Regions from separate parts of the Mesorhizobium sp. WSM4806 genome, predicted to be linked through region 2. Evidence: riboswitches for the same ligand, from Rfam matches in the RefSeq annotation. Region 2 holds a riboswitch; each other region holds the start of a gene.

Region 1 (3,941 bases), on a different contig from region 2:
AGTCGCAGATCCTCGTCGCGGCATTCGCCGGGCAGCAGCGCCAGTTTTATGTCGTGCGCGCGGGCGGTCGAGGCGAGCTGGTCGCAGCCGTAGCGCCACCAGTCGTAACCACCGAGGATGCGGACCAGAATAACCCTGGCGTGCCGGGCGACGCTGTCGATCCAGAGGTCGACGGACATCGGGTGGCGCAGGTCGCGCAAGGCCGCCAACCGCATCGACGGCAGGCGATCCGCGTCTGCCTGCCATGCCGCCGCCAGCCCGGCCAGGTCGCTGTCGGTGAAGGACAGCGCCACGACATCCGCAGGCGTCTGCCTGAGATCGACAGGCTCGGCGAGATCGTCGAGCGAGGCGGATGTAGTGGTGAGGATGTGCATCGCAGCTCGTGCCTGAGGTCAGCCGGCGAGAATACGCTCGATGGCCGGGCGGTTCAGCCCTTTCAGGCCGATGACGACGAGGCGCGAGCGGCGGTCGTCGTCGGCAGTCCAGGCGCGGTCGTAGTAGTGGTTGACGCGCGGCCCGACAGCCTGCAGCAACAGTCGCATCGGCTTGCCGCCGACCTCGACGAAGCCTTTTACGCGCAGCACGTTTTCTTCCTCCGCCGCCGTGGCGACACGCAAAGCCAGCTCATCGGGATTGGCGATCGACGGAATATCGATGACGAACGAGTCGAAATCGTCATGCTCGTGATCGAGCTCGTCGTCGTGGTGGGTCTTGCGGTTCTCGATGTCGTCCTCGACGGCAAGGCCGAGGCCGAGCAGCACGGAGGGATCGACCTTGCCCTGCGAGGTCGGCACGATCTTCACCGCGCGGGCGGCGTGCTTGCCGATGACGGCATTGGCGCGGGCCGAGCCGGTGGCGTCCATCAGGTCGCTCTTCGACAATATGATCAGGTCGGCGCAGGCGAGCTGGTCCTCGAACACCTCCTCGACTGGATCGTCGTGGTCGAGCGTCTCGTCCTGCGCGCGCTGCGCCTGCAGGGCGTCCATGTCGTTGGCAACGCGGCCTTCGGCCAGCGCCGGTCCGTCGACCACGGCAATGACGCCGTCGACCGTCACCCGGCTCTTCACCGTCGGCCACTGGAAGGCCTGGACCAGCGGCTTGGGCAGGGCCAGCCCGGAGGTTTCGATCAGGATATGGTCGACCCTGGGCGTCAGCGACAGGATCTGGTCGAGTGCGGGGACGAAATCGTCGGCGACGGTGCAGCAGATGCAGCCATTGGCCAGCTCGACGATGTTTTCCTCAGGGCAGGTGTCGATGCCGCATCCCTTAAGAATCTCGCCGTCGATGCCGATGTCGCCGAACTCGTTGACGATGATGGCCAGCCGCTTGCCGCCGGCGTTTTCGAGCAGATGGCGGATCAGGGTCGTCTTGCCGGCGCCGAGGAAGCCGGTGACGACGGTGCAGGGCACGCGGGAGACGGAAGTGGTCATATCTGGTCCTTCGAAAGGTCGAGGGGAGGGATGCGGGCAACGAGGCCGCGCTTCAGGCAATCGGGGCGACCGCGCCATGGGATGAGGCCGTCGGTCGAGGTGGCGAAGAGTTTTGCGCCGGTGATGAGATCGGCGCCGCTGGTCGCGGTCAAGTCGCCGAAGACATAGCTCCAGCAGCCGTCGCGCAGGATAGCGGCGCTGAGGCGGCGCTTGCAGTTGCCGAGGCATTCGACGCTGCGGATACGGATATTTTCGCCAGAGGCGGCGCGGCGCGTGTCTTCGGCCAACAATTCGCCGGCGCGGGGATGGCCGTCGGAGCCGGTCTCGTCACGGCAGGAGGCGCAGACGATCACGGTGACGTCGGCCAGAGCATCATCATCGCCGGACAATACGCCCGCTGTCTCAGCCGAAAAACTGCTGTCGCGTTCCAAATCAGGCTCCTTGCCCGGAAAACCCGCCAGGCGATCGGATTTTTATGTCCTAGACGGCAGGTCTCCTGGCTCGCGGGTCATCGCCTTGGTGCCGCCTTCCCGGGATTTTCCCAGTGGTTATCGGCCTTGGCTCGTCGCTTACAGTTGCGGGGACAGCCGCGGATTTGAAATCGGATTTCGCACCGCATTCCCTCTTGGCTCCTCCCTTTGCCGAGAGGAGACCGTCTGAACCGGATTTAGGCTTGTGGAGGCAGTCGTGTCAACGCACGTCTACGACGCCGCAATGTCGGCGAGAGCCGAACCCAGATCCCCCGCAGGCGTCACCTCGATGCGTTCGAGCCCGAGCCAGCCCTGCATCAACTGCAATTCCTCAAAAAGTTCGGCGGCGGTTTGCGGCGGCGCGCCGGGCTCGGCATAGGCGGCATGGACGCGCAGCACGCCGGCCCGGCGGTCAGCCCTAAGGTCGATGCGCGCCACGATCCTTTCGCCGAGCAGGAACGGCAGCACATAATAGCCGTATTGGCGCTTTTCGGCAGGGGTGTAGATCTCGATGCGATAGCGGAAGTCGAACAGCCGTTCCGTGCGCGCCCGCTCGAAGACGACCGGATCGAACGGAGCGAGCAAGGCGCGCGCCTCGATTTTGCGCGGAAAACGGGCGTCCCTGTGAAGATAGGCTTGCTTGCTCCAGCCTTCGACCCGAACCGGCAAAAGATCACCGGCGTCGACCAGTTCCTCAATGCGGCCTTTGATATCAGCGGGAGAGAGGCGGAAATAGTCGCGCAGGTCGCCTGCTGTGGCGACGCCGTGGGCGCGGGCGGAGATGCGCAGCAATTCGCGGTGCGCATCCTCAGGCGAGGGCACCGGCAGGGCAAGTGTCGCCGGCGGCAGCACGCGCTGCGGCAGATCATAAAGCCGCTCGAAGCCACGACGCGACGCGGTGGTGATGCGGCCGGCCCAGAACAGCCATTCGAAAGCGTGCTTGGCGTCGCTCCAGCCCCACCAGCCGCCTGAGCCTTTCTGGCCCTCCAGGGCGGAAGCGGCGATCGGGCCGCGTTCGACGACCTCGCGATAAATGTCTTCAATGTAGGCGGCGCGTTCGCGGCCCCACTTGGCCAGCCCGTTATACATTTCCTCGCCGCGCTCGGCCCGTTCCATGCGCCAGCGCATCAGCGGATAGGTTTCGACCGGCAGAAAGGAGGCTTCGTGCGCCCAATATTCGAAGACTTTGCGCTTGCGCGTCACGGCGGCGTTGTCGAGCAGGGCGAGCGGGTAGGGGCCAAGCCGCGAATAGAGCGGCATATAATGGGCACGCACCACCGCGCTGACGGAATCGATCTGCAGCAGACCGGTCCGGGCAAGCACACGGGCCAGATGGCGGCGATCGGGCGTGCCGTTAGGGCGAGGATCGGCAAACCCCTGTGCGGCAAGCGCGATGCGCCGGGCCATGGCGAGCGAGATTTTTTCCTTCATGCAGACGGCACTCTGTCGGCGTTCGACCAAAGGTGGGAGAGATGATTCCGCACCATGCTAGCAGGGTTCTGGCGGCATCCATGTCAGGAGAGAAAAGTGGAGTAAAAAGCGAAGGAAATCAAACAGGAGCGGATTGGACCAGTTTATCCGGATATGCCGTCGAGCACCGTGTTTTGAACAAGGTTTGACTTGCTTCGCCGAAAGCCCTGCGCTAACCCTCGCCGCGTTGCAGCATAGAGCCCCCTAAAACGGTTCAGTGGTTAAACTGTCACGCTTCCGCAAGTGGGTCCGGTGCTGTAATCAGAGTGGATTGGCCGCCAACGGAAAGCTGCAGCATGAACGCATTGTTGAGTTCGTACCTGCCCATCGTCCTGTTCATCGGCGTGGCGCTGGTCGTCGGCCTGGCGCTGCTTGCCGCACCCTTCCTGGTGGCCTACCGCAATCCCGATCCGGAAAAGCTCTCCGCCTATGAATGCGGCTTCAACTCGTTCGACGATGCCCGCATGAAGTTCGACATCCGCTTCTACCTGGTGTCGATTCTGTTCATTATCTTCGATCTGGAGGTGGCTTTCCTGTTTCCGTGGGCAGTGTCCTTCAGCCAGATCGGCAT
Region 2 (3,941 bases):
GGCCGGCAACGCAGTCGGCGTCAATATCCGAAACCGAAAAGCGGATCGGCGTTGCGGCCTCGGCAGGTACTTCGATCCCGCCCTCTGCCGGCCCACCCTCTGCCGGCGAACCGAACGGAGCCGGTATTTCCTCCACCGCCGGGGCCGCAAAGCTCTCCTGATGGTAGTTGGCCATGTCGAAGCCGGCCGCCTCTAGCATCTGCCGCACGGCGCGCATGAACGGGTCGGGGCCGCAGCAGAAAATTTCGCGCTCGCGAAAATCGGGCGCCAGCAGCGGCAGCCGTATCGCGTCGATCCGGCCCATATGGCCGAACCAGCCCTCACGGCTGGACCGCTCCTCGATCATGAAGCCGAGCGTCAGGCCCGGCATGCGGCTGCCGAGCAGCTCGAGCTCCTTGCGGAAGATGATCTCCTCGGGCTTTCGCGCGCAGTTGACGAAGCCGACATCTGTCCATGGCGCGCAGTCGTTCAGCCAGCGCAGCATCGACATCATCGGCGTCACGCCTGAGCCGGCCGAAATGAACAGATACTTGGCCGCTGGATGGCTGTGCAGCGAAAAGTCGCCCGCCGGCCCATAGGCCTTCACGTGAACGCCGGGCTTCAGATTGTCGAACATCCAGCGGGTGCCGAGGCTGCCGGCCTGCGCTTTCACCGTCACCGCGATCGAGAACGGCCTCGACGGCGAGGACGACAGCGTATAGGTCCGCATCATCGGGCCCTCGGTGGTCGGCAGTTCCAGCGTCACGAACTGCCCCGGTCTGTAGCGGAACCAGGTCTGGTTGTCAGAGCGGAAGGTGAAGGTCTTCACGTCAGGCGCCTCGTCGCTGACGCCGATGACTTCCAGCACCTGGAGCCTGTCGTTCCAGGGCGCCATCTCGTCGAGATGGCGGTAGAGGCCAAGGTCCGTCATCGCATTCATCCCCTTGACCTCGTTCAGGCGACGCTGCGCAGCGCCGGCCGCCCGGCCTCGGCAAGGCGCGGCCCGATGAAGGAGGCGTACCATTCGACGAACTGGATGACGCCGCCCTCATGCAGTTCCGAATAGGGGCCGGGCTCATAGGCCGGCGACAGGATGCCGAAGGCGTTTTCCTCGACAATGCGACGGTCCTGGTCGTTGGTCTCGGTCCAGACATGGGTGAGTTCGGCGAGGTCGTAATCGACGCCTTCGACCGCGTCCTTGTGGACAAGCCATTTGGTGGTGACGGCCGTTTCCGTGGCACTGATCGGCAGCACGCGGAAGGTGACGGCATGATCGCCGAGGATATGGTTCCAACTCGTCGGATAGTGATAGAGCAGCAGCGAGCCGATACGGTCGGTCGAAACGCTGTCGGAAAGGTTCTTCTTCACCGCGCGTCTTCCCGTCATCGTGTAGCTGACGGCGTCGCGCAGCAGCGGCGCGCGGGTGGCGCGATACTGCCCGGCCGGATCGATGCGGAACTTGCTCGGCAAGCCCGCCGCCTCGCATTTCGCCCAGTGCGCGAGCATCTCTGGATCGCTGTCGGCGCCCTGCACGCCGGTGACGGTCGGCGCTTCCGGGAATGTCTTGCAGAGTTCCGGATGGTTGCCGGCGCAATGGTAGCACTCGCGGTTGTTCTCCCAGACGAGCTTCCAGTTGCCCTTCTCGACGATGGTCGATTCGAAGGCGATTTTTGCCTCGCGCAGCCGGTGCGGCAGGAGGTAAGGCTCGATCATGGCGCGCATCGGCGCGAAGTCGGCCGGCTCGTTGGCCAGGCAGATAAAGATGTAGCCGCCAACGCTTTCGCAAGCCACCGGCTTCAGGCTGAACTGGCTCTTGTCGAAGCCGTCTGCCATCTGGCGAGCAAACAACAGCCGGCCGTCCAGCTCGTAGGTCCACTGGTGATAGGGGCAGACCAGCTTCGCCGCAGTGCCCTTGTCGGCATTGCAGACACGGCTGCCGCGATGCCGGCAGGAATTGTGGAAGGCATTGATCTTGCCTTGCTGGTCGCGGACCAGCACGACCGGATAGTCGCCGATCTGGGCGGTGATATAGCTGCCAGATTTCGGCAACTCGCAATCGTGGCCGATGAACAGCCAGTCGCGATACCAGATCAGCTCCATGTCGAGCTTGAAGAAATCTGGATCGGTGTAGAAGGGCTGCTCGAGCGAATAGCCTTGCCTGCGGCCGTGCAAGAGCCTCAGCATGTCGTTGCGCGCGTCCATGTCCTGTCCTCGTGTAAGGACTGAACTGGTGGTGATGGAGGGAGGACCGTTTGCACGCCGGCGACAGGGCCGGACGTGCATCATCCACCTCTTGACCGCCCACCGCGATCAGTCGAGTCTGAAAATCTCGGGCTGGTTTCCGGGCTCTGGAGTGTCCTTGCGGACTCGTCGCGACACCTTCCCAGGCTTGTGGCCCAGTGGTCTCCCGTTGCGACTTGAACTCCACCACCGTTGCGGGGGCAGCGCCGGGTTCTGACCGGCTTCCCAATTCTCCGCTTCGTCGTCACCAAGCGGCACCTGAGATGGCGTGATCTAATCATGCCGGCCGGCTGACTGCCGGCATGAAAGCGACATCGTATCCATGCGGCGCGACACCGCCGGCGAAACCTGCAGGTTTTTATCTGCAGGGCTGAAACCCGCTTTGTCGGCGGCCATTGTCGGCTGCCGTGACATCGAAACCGACCCGCGGCGGAGACCAGGAAGGTTAACAGTTTACAAAAGTGACTATTAGCCGCTTCTAAAATCGAACCGAACGGTTCGTTTCTGTTGACAATGCGTGCAGCACGCAGTGAACGCAGATCCGCCAATCCGTCAAATCGTCGAACGGCAAATTTGGCATAAGATATTGAAACGAACCATAAAACCATAGTGGTAGATGCCTCTGGTACAATTTCAAGGTGTAGATTCTTGTTCCACACGGAACAACTTCGTGATTGGAATCCGCCGAATGGCCTTCCCACATCGGGGCTATCCGAACGACGCGCGCATCCTCCCAAGACACGCCGCTAGACGGACTGAAGACCAAGATACTGGAGTACTAAAATGAAAAAGATCGCTCTTGCTGCCGTCGCCGCTCTGGCCATCACCGGCAGCGCCTTTGCCGGCAGCGACCATTATGGGTCCAACGCCGCCAACCAGCCGGCCGTCGCGGTCGACAGCTCGTATACGGCCTCTGTCCAGACGCCGGCTCACGCTGAAAAGCAGCCCGTTGGCCAGGGCGCCAACCGCAACCTTTTCGGCAACAATTAACAGCTGGTCCCAAACAGCAAAGTGGCGGTCCGCCGCTCGGGATCTGAGGAACTCAGGAGTATTTGAAATGAAGAAGCTCATTCTTGCCACCGCCGCCATTGTGGCCATCTCCGGCAGCGCTTTTGCCGGCAGCGACAACTTTGGATCGAACGGCGCCAACCAGCCGGCCGCTGCGGTCGACAGCAACTCGTACACGGCTTCGTTTCGGAATTCGGCTTCGGCGCAGAATCCGGTTCCGGCTGACGAGAAACCCGTCAACGGCAGCGACCGTAACCTGTTCGGCAACAACTAACAGTTCGTTCCAACAGCGGCGGCGGCATTTGCCCGCCGGGCTGGCGGAACCAAGAAAATCCAGGAATTTTGAAAATGAAGAAGATCGTTCTTACCGCCGCCGCGCTTTTGATTGCTGCGGGCGGCGCTTTTGCCGGTAGCGACAACTTTGGCAGAACCGACATCAACAAGCAGGCGACCATCAACGTCGACAACACGCAGACTTCTTCGGTACGCAATACCGGCTCGCCGGTCTACAAGCTGCTCAACTCATCGGGCGACGTACAGAAGTCCGCCCCGCAGGGCAGCGACCGGAACCTGTTCGGCCGCTAGCGCATCGGCCCGAAAATCGGTTCCGATTTTCGGAAAGCACGATGCGCAGGGTTAAAGTGTTGGAGCGTACCTTTGTGCGTCCACTTGGACGCACGTCGCTCTAACAGCGACCGGAACGCACAAGAGTG
Region 3 (3,941 bases), on a different contig from region 2:
TGCGAGGTTCAGCTTGCCTACGCGATCGGTGTGGCCGCGCCGGTGTCTATCCTGATCAATACCTTCGGAACCGCAAAGATCGACGAAAAAAGGATCGAGCGCGTCGTTCTTGAGCTTTTCAATCTTCGACCGAAAGGCATCATCAAGATGCTTGATCTCTTACGCCCAATATACCGCAAGACCGCGACATACGGACACTTCGGCCGCGAAGAGCCGGAGTTCACGTGGGAAAGGACGGACAGAGCTGAGGACCTGCTGCGTGAGGCAGGACCGGCAGCAGCGTGATGCGCCGATGTTGGATGCAGCGGCATACGGCAACTCCATTCCACACCTGCAAAAACCCGCCCGCGCCCGGCGCGGCAGAGGGTGGGTTTTTGGCGGAGATATGAATAGATGCTGGACTATGACGTGCTTTGTATCGGTAATGCCATTGTCGACATCATCGCCCAGTGCGACGAGGCATTCCTTGAGACGAACGGCATCATCAAGGGCGCGATGAACCTGATCGACACGAGGCGCGCCGAGCTGCTCTACAGCCGCATGGGCCCGGCCATCGAAGCCTCCGGCGGCAGCGCCGGCAACACGGCGGCGGGCGTCGCCAGCTTCGGCGGCCGCGCCGCCTTCTTCGGCAAGGTCTCGAACGACACGCTCGGCGAAATCTACGCCCATGACATGCACGCCCAGGGCGTGGCCTTCGACACCAGGCCGCTCGATGGCGAACCGCCGACGGCGCGCTCGATGATCTTCGTCACGCCGGACGGCGAGCGCTCGATGAACACCTATCTCGGCGCTTGCGTCGAGCTCGGTCCGGAGGATGTCGAGGCGGACAAGGCGTCGGGCGCCGCCGTCACCTATTTCGAGGGCTATCTGTGGGACCCGCCGCGCGCCAAGGAAGCGTTCCGGCAGACGGCGAAGCTCGCCCACGCAGCCGGGCGCGAAGTGTCGATGACATTGTCGGATTCGTTCTGCGTCGACCGCTACCGCGAGGAGTTTCTGGAGCTGATGCGCTCGGGCACCGTCGACATCGTGTTTGCCAACAGCCACGAGATCAAGTCGCTGTACCAGACCGCCTCGTTCGACGAGGCACTGGCGCAGATCCGCACGGATTGCAGGATCGCCGCCGTGACCTGTTCTGAAAAGGGCTCGGTGATCGTGCGCGGCGGCGAGACCGTGGTGATCAAGGCGACCGCGATCAAGGAACTGGTTGACACGACAGGCGCCGGCGATCTCTATGCCGCCGGCTTCCTGCATGGCTACACGCAAGGCCGCGACCTGCAGACCTGCGGCGACCTTGGCTCACTGGCGGCCGGATTGGTGATCCAGCAGATCGGCCCCAGACCCCGGCAGAATTTGCGCCGCGAGGCTGAACAGGCGGGTTCGCTGTAGGGCGGCATTTCCGCCACGTGTTGCCCACCTTCCTGTTGTGCAGGCTGTCCAGACGAGCGCGTGTAAATCGAACGCGTACCAGTCCGAGAAGGATGGCGGTTTTTCTCCAAATTTCTGGTTGTTGAGGCTCAGGACTTGTCGCACTTCGGGCCAGTACTGCCGCCCGATCATGAATGGCCAACACGCGCCATTTTTGACGAAGTTCGTTTTGGGACGGAATCGTACAAATGGCAGATTGCCCGAGCGGCGAGGCACAGCCTGCGCAGACCGGAGAGTGGCGCAGAAGGCTCAGCTCTACGGCGACCTGCGACTTGGGAACGCGCCGCAGGTAAACAGTTCACATAAACACATAAACATTTCTTTATACGTTATTGACAACAATGCGAGCTGCTGCGATTGTCCGCATGTCGTGGTTCTCCGCAAGGTGTTGCCGTAGCGGAGCTAAGAGGGAAACCGGTGCAATGCCGGCGCTGCCCCCGCAACTGTAAGCGGCGAGCCAACCCACCAATGTCACTGGGCGACCTGCCCCGGGAAGACGGGGCAGAGGCTGTGACCCGCGAGCCAGGAGACCTGCCACGGTGAACAACGTCCACGGGCGGGGTGTCTGGTGGCCGCGGCAGCTCGGTGTTCATGCCGGCCTGCTAGCGCCTTCCTTGTCCCCGCCCCAACCATCGGGGTATGGAATGAATGTCTCCCAGCAAGTTCCCATAGCAACGCTTGGCATGCCGCGTGTCGGTCGCCGGCGAGAACTGAAATTCGCGCTCGAAAGCTACTGGTCCGGAAAATCTTCTGCTGCCAACCTTCTCGCGACGGCGAAGGCACTCCGTGCCGCCAGCTGGAGCGAGCAGCATGATCGCGGCGTGTCGAAAATCCCGTCGAACGACTTCTCACTGTATGACCATGTGCTCGACACCGCAGCAATGGTCGGCGCCGTGCCAGCTCGTTACGGCTGGACGGGCGGCGAGGTCCCGCTCGACATCTACTTCGCGATGGCGCGCGGGACGCAAGGCGATACTGCGGGTTGTGGACACGCCAGTCACGGGCATGCGGTTCAGGGGCAGCGCGTAACCGCGATGGAAATGACCAAATGGTTCGACACTAACTACCACTACATCGTGCCGGAGCTGAGCCAGGATCAGACATTCGCCCTCTCGTCGACGAACCCAGTCGATCACTTTCTGGAGGCAAAAGAGCTTGGCATCCATACACGCCCGGTCATCCTTGGACCGGTCACCTTCCTCAAGCTGGCGAAGTCTCCCGACCAGGGTTTCGATCCGATAGCGCTCCTACCGCGGCTGCTGCCCGTCTACGAGCAACTCCTGCGGACGCTGGAGCTCTCGGGGGCGGACTGGGTGCAGATTGATGAGCCGGCGCTTGTGCTCGATCTTAACCCGAACGAACGAGCTGCCTTCGAATTCACATACGGCCAGCTGTCGAAAGCCGCGCCCAAGTTGAAAATTATGCTGGCGACCTATTTCGGGCCGCTGGGAGACAATCTGGAGACCGCGCTTTCGCTGCGCCTGGCGGGCCTACATCTCGACCTCGTGCGCGCTCCCGAGCAGTTGGAGACGGTTGGTCGGCTCGCACCGAAGGATCTGGTGCTCTCACTTGGCTTGATCGACGGCCGCAACGTCTGGCGCGCGAATCTGGCTGCCATTCTCGACCGCATCAAGCCGATCGTTGCCGGCTGGCCGCTGGATCGCGTCGAGATTGCGCCTTCCTGCTCGATGCTTCATGTGCCGATGGACCTGCGGATGGAGACCGCGCTCGATGTGGATGTCAGTTCGTGGCTGGCATTTGCCGCCCAGAAGAGTGAAGAGCTGCTTGTGCTGGCCCAAGCCTTATCCGAAGGCAGGGAGGCCGTAGCAGGCGCACTGAAAGCTTCTGCCGAGGCGGCCGCCGCGCGCGCAATGTCTACAAAGGTCCATGATCCGCTCGTCCACGGTCGAATTAGCAGCATTGACGGCGTCATGAAGCAACGAAAGAGCGCATTTGCCAAGCGCTCGAGAGTCCAGGCCGACACGCTCCGCCTGCCGCCGTTCCCGACGACGACCATCGGGTCCTTCCCGCAGACGCCCGGGGTGCGCAGGGCGCGCTCCGCTCACGCGAAGGGCCGGCTGAGCTATGTCGACTACCAGGCCTTCCTGAAGAAGGAGACTGAGGCGGCTGTGCGTTGGCAGGAGGAGATCGGGCTGGACGTGCTGGTACACGGCGAGTTCGAACGAAACGACATGGTGCAGCATTTCGGCGAGCAGCTGTCCGGCCTCGCCTTCACCCAGCATGGCTGGGTGCAAAGTTACGGCTCCCGGCTCGTGCGCCCTCCCATCATCTTCGGCGACGTATCGCGGCCCAATCCGATGACGGTCCTCTGGTGGCAATTTGCCCAGTCGCTGACGAAAAAGCCGGTAAAGGGCATGCTCACAGGCCCAGTGACGATTCTTAACTGGTCTTTTGTGCGCGACGACGTACCCCGCGCCGAGGTCTGCCGCCAAATCGCGCTCGCCATCCGCGATGAAGTGGCCGACCTGGAAAGAGCTGGCGCAAGGGTGATCCAG

Evidence for each region. A riboswitch is a leader RNA that binds a small molecule or an ion and turns the genes downstream of it on or off. The one in region 2 is predicted to bind cobalamin.
Region 1: linked by a shared signal. The riboswitch ahead of AC0L2M_RS04430 (DUF1636 family protein) and the one ahead of AC0L2M_RS25850 (aromatic ring-hydroxylating oxygenase subunit alpha) in region 2 are both predicted to bind cobalamin.
Region 3: linked by a shared signal. The riboswitch ahead of metE (5-methyltetrahydropteroyltriglutamate--homocysteine S-methyltransferase) and the one ahead of AC0L2M_RS25850 (aromatic ring-hydroxylating oxygenase subunit alpha) in region 2 are both predicted to bind cobalamin.

The regions. Positions count from the first base shown of each region.
Region 1 is NZ_JBVVQZ010000002.1:375,212-379,152, reverse strand. Features, by position in the region: gene AC0L2M_RS04440 (cobaltochelatase subunit CobN) at 1-374, opposite strand, end outside; gene cobW (cobalamin biosynthesis protein CobW) at 393-1,430, opposite strand; gene AC0L2M_RS04430 (DUF1636 family protein) at 1,427-1,861, opposite strand; cobalamin riboswitch at 1,900-2,102, opposite strand; gene AC0L2M_RS04425 (winged helix-turn-helix domain-containing protein) at 2,132-3,331, opposite strand; gene AC0L2M_RS04420 (NADH-quinone oxidoreductase subunit A) at 3,667-3,941, shown strand, end outside.
Region 2 is NZ_JBVVQZ010000019.1:39,794-43,734, reverse strand. Features, by position in the region: gene AC0L2M_RS25855 (FAD-binding oxidoreductase) at 1-910, opposite strand, end outside; gene AC0L2M_RS25850 (aromatic ring-hydroxylating oxygenase subunit alpha) at 934-2,181, opposite strand; cobalamin riboswitch at 2,295-2,497, opposite strand; gene AC0L2M_RS25845 (hypothetical protein) at 2,494-2,616, opposite strand; gene AC0L2M_RS25840 (DUF680 domain-containing protein) at 3,004-3,210, shown strand; gene AC0L2M_RS25835 (DUF680 domain-containing protein) at 3,278-3,502, shown strand; gene AC0L2M_RS25830 (DUF680 domain-containing protein) at 3,577-3,813, shown strand.
Region 3 is NZ_JBVVQZ010000025.1:44,018-47,958, reverse strand. Features, by position in the region: gene metK (methionine adenosyltransferase) at 1-285, shown strand, start outside; gene AC0L2M_RS30140 (adenosine kinase) at 394-1,386, shown strand; cobalamin riboswitch at 1,780-1,978, shown strand; gene metE (5-methyltetrahydropteroyltriglutamate--homocysteine S-methyltransferase) at 2,094-3,941, shown strand, end outside.